DNA from 2 places in the Breznakia sp. PFB1-19 genome. Region 1 is predicted to be linked to the other one. Evidence: a T-box and tRNA genes for the amino acid it is inferred to sense, from the RefSeq annotation. Region 1 holds a T-box; the other holds one or more tRNA genes.
The links. A T-box is a leader RNA that pairs with one kind of tRNA and senses whether it is charged. The one in region 1 lies ahead of tyrS (tyrosine--tRNA ligase), so its partner is inferred to be a tRNA-Tyr.
Positions count from the first base shown of each region.

Region 2: it has a tRNA-Tyr gene. The T-box ahead of tyrS (tyrosine--tRNA ligase) is inferred to sense a tRNA for this amino acid. The anticodon was not compared.

Region 1 is NZ_JARXXJ010000003.1:145,693-149,113, reverse strand. It holds gene M2098_RS02970 (hypothetical protein) at 7-396, shown strand; gene M2098_RS02965 (hypothetical protein) at 386-874, shown strand; gene M2098_RS02960 (LacI family DNA-binding transcriptional regulator) at 894-1,889, shown strand; T-box leader at 1,886-2,066, shown strand; gene tyrS (tyrosine--tRNA ligase) at 2,100-3,326, shown strand.
Region 2 is NZ_JARXXJ010000020.1:19,821-23,241, forward strand. It holds gene alr (alanine racemase) at 1-429, opposite strand, end outside; gene M2098_RS09135 (hypothetical protein) at 439-867, opposite strand; tRNA gene M2098_RS09140 (tRNA-Val) at 1,302-1,377, shown strand; tRNA gene M2098_RS09145 (tRNA-Thr) at 1,385-1,461, shown strand; tRNA gene M2098_RS09150 (tRNA-Tyr) at 1,471-1,554, shown strand; tRNA gene M2098_RS09155 (tRNA-Gln) at 1,575-1,650, shown strand; tRNA gene M2098_RS09160 (tRNA-Lys) at 1,667-1,742, shown strand; tRNA gene M2098_RS09165 (tRNA-Gly) at 1,746-1,819, shown strand; gene M2098_RS09170 (hypothetical protein) at 1,924-2,742, opposite strand; gene M2098_RS09175 (Maf family nucleotide pyrophosphatase) at 2,822-3,403, shown strand.

The DNA of each region.
Region 1 (3,421 bases):
TGTAATATGGGAAGTGACCAATTTATCGAAATGCTAAGCCAAGTTTCAAGCAAATTGATTCCTGTGGCAGTATTGATATTGATTATTTTCTTAATCGTATGTGTTAAGAATGTAATCGAGTCTTTAAAAACACTAAACAAAACATTAACAACAACGGAAGCGCAGGTGAAGAAACTCGATCGACCCTTACAAACGGTTGGCGATATCTCGGACACCGTCGACCGTTTCCATATCAAAACACGCGATACGATTGATGCCGGTCTTGATGCGGCGAAAGAAGGTTTCAGCGCTGTTAAGGAAAAAGCGAAAGGCGTGAAGGTAAAACCTAGACACGCAAAATCAACTTCAGATCAAACTACAGTTGAAGTAGAGGAGGTCATTATCAATGAAGAATGAGGAATTTAACGAGTTTGAAAGTCAAACAAAATATGACATTATTCGTTTAGAAGATGAGCATAAAGATGACTCAAAAAAGAAGGAAATTATTGATAATCTTTCACAAGAATTAGAAAAAGTATTTAATAAAACAAAAGAAAAAGTAAAAGATGTTAAAGATTCTGAACAAACACAAGAATTTTTTGAAAAAGCAAAAGAACAAGTTGAAAAGATGGTTGAAGCTACTAAAAAAGCGCTTGAAGACTTCAAAGAAGACGATCGAGTTCAAGATGTTCTAAAGAAATTAAATAATACATTTGATGACGTTGTAGAGTCGATTTCGAAAAATGAGACTGTACAAAAAGTCGGACAAAGCGTGAATGATTTTATGGCACGTGACGATGTTCAAGAAAAGATTGAAACTGCAAAAGATGCAACAATTGATTTTACCCAAAAAGTTGCTGATGGAGTGAAAAATCTATTAAAGAAGAAAGGGTAATGAAAGGTAGTAACGATACATGAAAAGAATTACAATTTACGATGTTGCAAAAGAAGCAGACGTATCCTTAGCTACGGTGTCTCGTGTTATTAACGGCTCAGAAGTGGTACGTGAAGACACACGTCTAAAAGTTCAAGAAGCAATTGAGAAACTAGGATACAAGCCAAATGCGATTGCGCAAGGTCTTGCTTTACAAAAGACAACAACGATTGCCTTTGTGATTCCAGAAGCAAGTTTCTTCTATACTGGACAAATTATCAATGGGTTAATTGATGTTGCAAAATTATATAACTACAACATGGTATTACATACGACAACTGAAGGAATTTCAGCAACAAGTGATATCATTGAAACCATTATTAAATCACGAGTTGATGGAGTGGTGATTTTTAATGACAAGTTAAATAATGACGATATTGCGACACTAACAAACTATGATGTTCCAATTGTTGTTATTGGAAACCGTATTTCCAACAACAATATTTGTTCGGTGTATGTTGATTATGAAGCACTTATTTATGATTATGCTTCACAGTTATATGAATCAGGAATTCGCAATATGGCTTTAGTTGAAGACCGTAAAAATCCTGCGATGATCGAAGAATTATACAAAGGATTAAAACGTGTATATGAAGAACACGGTGAAGTGTTTGAAAACTATATTACGATTCCAAAAGAATACCGCTCATCATATGAGTACTTAAAAGAATACTTCAACAACAATACACATGAGTTTGTGTTCACATACCGTGATTCACAAGCGATGGCTGTATTAAATGTTGCCAAAGAAGTAGGAATTGATATTCCAAATGATATGCAACTTGTTTGTGTATTAGATAGTAAATATAACGTAATGGCACGTCCACAAATTTCAGGATTTAAAATTCCTGACTATGATTTAGGTGCAGTGTCAATGCGAATTATGACAAAAATGTTGCAAGATGATGAACATGACAGTTATAATAGAGAAACGGAGTTAAGCTATGTGTTTACTCCAAGACAAACAACAAAATAAACGTGTAGATTAGACAAGAACCTAATGATTAAGCACTAGAGAAATGGCGGTTGGTGAAAGCCATGCAAAAGAGTTAGGAAATACACCTATGAGCGTTTACGCAACTCAGCGTTAAGGGGTTAAGTGCATAAGTTTACTTATGAACTAAGGTGGTACCGCGTTTATAACGTCCTTAGATGAGGGCGTTTTTTTATTTTGAGGAGATATGAGATGAAATTATTTGAAGAATTACAATGGCGTGGACTTATCAATGATATAAGTTCTCCAGAAATTGAAGACATGTTAAACAACAAGAGTATTACATTTTACATTGGGACAGATCCAACAGGAGATTCCTTACATATTGGACACTACTCTAGTTTTCTAATCGCAAAACGTTTGAAAGATGCAGGACATCACCCAATTTTATTAGTTGGTGGAGGAACCGGACTTATTGGAGATCCAAAACCTAATACCGAACGTCCAATGATTACCAAAGAACAATTGGATCATAACTACCGTAAACTACGCAAACAAGTAGAAGATATCTTTGGTTTTGAAGTTGTGAATAACTATGACTGGATGAAAGATTTAAACTTCATTGATTATCTTCGTGATTATGGTAAATACTTTAACTTGAACTATATGCTAGCTAAAGAAACTGTAAAATCAAGAATGGATATTGGTATTACATATACAGAATTTTCGTACATGATTTTACAAGCGTTAGATTTCTTACACTTATTTGATAACAAGAATACAGTATTGCAAGTTGGTGGACAAGACCAATGGGGAAACATTACTGCAGGAATTGAATTGATCCGTAAAAAGACAGGTAAAGAAGCATTTGGATTTACTATGCCGCTAATTACGAAAGCAGATGGTACAAAATTTGGAAAAAGTGAAGGAAAAGCAATTTGGTTAGATAAAAACCAAACATCTTCATATGAACTTTACCAATTCTTAGTTAATGCTGAAGATGAAAAAGTAATTGACTACTTAAAGAAATTAACGTTCTTAGATCGTCCAACCATTGAAGCATTAGAAGAAAAAGTAAAAACAGAACCATTCAAACGTGAAGCACAAAAAGTACTTGCTAAAGAAGTAGTTACATACTTACATGGAGAAGATGAATACGATAAGGCATTGCGTATTACGAATGCACTATTTAAAGGGAATATTCAAGATCTTGATAAAAATGAACTTGCTGATGCAATTCGTGGATTTGATACAATTCAAGTTAAAGAAGGAATGGATATTATTAATTGTTTAGTAGAAAGCAATATTGCATCTAGTAAACGTGAAGCACGTGAATTTGTTAGTGGAAATTCAATTGCGATTAACGGAATTAAAGTGACAGATGTGGAATACAATGTAAATAAAGAACAATGTATTATTAATAACTACACAATTGTGAAAAAAGGAAAACGTAATTACTACGTATTAGAGCTTATCTAACAAATGGCGTACAGCGATGTACGTCTTTTCTTTTCTGAAGTTTTCGTGAACAAAGACAATACCAAATTCACTTTATTCTAAGTCCAATTATGGTA
Region 2 (3,421 bases), on a different contig from region 1:
TACCTCTTTAACTTCATTTAAGTTCTTCATTCCTATACGATTCATACCTGTATCAATTTTTAAATGTATTTTTAACTTTGATGCATCGTATGAAGCAACAACTGTTTCTAACCACTCTAATGAGAAAACACTTAATGTTATATCATTGTCAATTGCATAATTCACGCAAGAAGCATCTACATATCCAAGAATCAACAGAGAACCTTTATACCCTTGCAATCGTAATGACTTTGCCTCATCAATTGACGAAACACAAATGTAATCAGCTCCACATTCAAGAAATGTGTTCGCTACTTCAATATCACCATGTGAATATGCATCCGCTTTACAAACGCAAAAAACATTCCTATTTGAATGTTTTTTAATAAGATTATAGTTAAATACTAAGTTATCCAAATGAATTACAGCGTATGTCTGACGATATTTCATAAATCACACCTATACTATTTTTGCAGTGTAGTATGCAACATACCCAGAATACGCAATGATAATTATGCGAACTATATTGTATGGATCTGCAGTGAATAAATTTCCAAAGAATTCCGTAAGACTGTATGTAAACAGTTGAAACGAAATTGTTTGCAACATGAATACATAACGGAAGAACTCAGCTAATCCTAAACAAAGGATAAAACATAAAACAGCTAGAATAGAAAACTTGATATCGATTCCTCTTCCCATGTACTTTATTACATTACCAATTGCTAATGCAGCACCAACATATATAAGGGAGTAATACCAACCATGAAAAACTTGATAAAATGCTGCAATAAGTATTGCACATATTATTGAACAAATAATCCCATAAATCATAGCCACAGGAAATCTTTGCTTATTTCTTAAATTATCTGTGTTAAAAACATTCATATAAACCTCCAAAAATATTTGTTTATAGTATATCACACTAATTCACGCTTGTTTATGAATAACTTGTGAATACCATAAATCATTCATGTTTTTCTACAATATATCGAAAAAAGAAAATGGATTTGTTAAATAATTAGAGAAATATCAGATATTACATTATATAAGGAAAAGAGATTTTAATCATATTCCATAAGAAAATAAGTAATTTGAAATTATTTTAAAATTTTTTGTATTTTTTTGCTTTTTTTCATTGCCTTTTTGTTTTGTTTCGGTTATTATGAATAGGCGGTAATCAGCAAGGTATGAGCTTACACAGCTGACCCGACAGTGCTTTGAAAAAGTTGAAAAAGTTGAAAAAAATCTATTGACACTGCAAAGCACAAATGATAACATATAAAAGCACTGTGAACTGCTTAGGCAGATGCAGTAAAAATGGAGGTTTAGCTCAGTTGGGAGAGCATCTGCCTTACAAGCAGAGGGTCAGCGGTTCGAGCCCGTTAACCTCCACCATTTTTATGCCGACTTAGCTCAATCTGGTAGAGCAACTGACTTGTAATCAGTAGGTTGTGGGTTCAATTCCTATAGTCGGCACCATTTTTTTATGGAGGGGTAGCGAAGTGGCTAAACGCGGCTGACTGTAACTCAGTTCCTTAGGGTTCGGCAGTTCGAATCTGCCCCCCTCCACCATTATCTTTGGTTTGACTTCTTGGGGTATAGCCAAGCGGTAAGGCACCAGACTTTGACTCTGGCATTGCACTGGTTCGAATCCAGTTACCCCAGCCAATTTTAAATCATTTATGACCCCTTAGCTCAGTTGGTAGAGCATTTGACTTTTAATCAAAGGGTCGGGCGTTCGAATCGCCCAGGGGTCACCATCTGCGGGTGTAGTTTAATGGTAGAACTTCAGCCTTCCAAGCTGACTACGTGAGTTCGATTCTCATCACCCGCTCCATTTAAAGAAACAAGTACCTTGTAATCATATGGGTGCTTTTTTTTATATTCACTAGTCAGCTTTGGATGTAAGTTATTCGATTATTATTTTTGCTGAAGTTCGTCTTAACACTTAGGCATGGATTCTTCTAATAACTGATTCTCATCCCTAGGCAGCTCTTGATCTCGTATAATCATCGCACGTAATATATCATCCGAAATTTGATACCACTTTAATTGAACATGATAACGTGCTTTCTCGTATTTCGGGTTTTTATTCAAACAACGATTTAACGGTTGTATAGAAAACGGACCGATACGAGGACATGTTGTCTTTCTTTTCATTTGTCTTAGTACTTGTTCTTTTATTTCTTTTGTCGTAATCCACCAGTGATCTTCAACGATACCTAGAATTAGTGCATCAACCTTGCTAGAGAACCGAGTACCGACAAACATAAAGCGATCAAGGATTTTATCAATATTAGAAATCCTAGAGAAAGCGCGATTTATCTCATCTATTTCATACTGATTCAAAGCTTTATACTCTTCCCCACTCAATCGAACATCACCTTTTCCGTTTGTTGTTCCGTCCGCAAAGTGATAGCGTAAATATGCTTCTGTTGCCGAGTAAGAAACTCCAATTGAACGTAGAAATCGTATAAACTCATATACATTCTCTGTATGTACAGATGTCTTAAATCCCATTTTAACACTAATATATTTCTTTATTCCTTTAATTTCAATGTAAAAATCAGGTTTCATCTTTTCCTTAATATGATAAGCATAAATGATATCATCTTCATGTATATCGCCATACAATACCTCAACAAGGTCATACAATAATACAGGTAATTGCTTCACTTTCCTTTTATGAAAAACTCTAACAAACTCTTTTTCATTTTCTATACCACTTATTTCTTTCTTAAATGGAGTTTTGTGTTCCATATATATACTACCTCCTTAATTTCTTATAGTACATATATTACAAAAATCCTAAAAATGCTTTTTATGTTATACTACATATATGAAAATCGTATTAGCAACCACAGCAAAACATAAAAGCGAAATACTTACAAACGCGCATATTTATCACACGTGTCGCAAAGGTGACTTTGCTGAAGTAAAGAACATCGAAAATCCAAAACAACGCGCAATAGCCAACGCAACAGGCAAAGCTCAGTCAATACATCCAAATAGTGATGAAGTTGTTATCGGTCTAGATACATTTGTTGTTTTTGAAAATCAAATATTTGAAAAACCAAGAAATACTGAAGAAGCTAGAAATCGACTCAGACAGATGTCAGGAAGAACAAATGAAGTCTACACTGGTATTTGCATTATTGATTCAAGATCGCAAACGATTTTAACTGATGTTGCAAAAACTAAGGTTACCTTCTTCCCTATAAGTGACAAAAATATTGATTTGTATATAAAAAGCGAACCGAACTTGATTCACTCTACTGGTTATATTATTGAACATATGCTTAGCTGTTTCATCAAGTCCATAGAAGGTGAATACTACAATATTCTAGGTGTGCCTTGCGCAAAAATCTACGCAATGCTTGCATCTATTGGGTATGAATTTGGCGAGGGTAGGACAAAATAAAGTGGATACATTATTTAA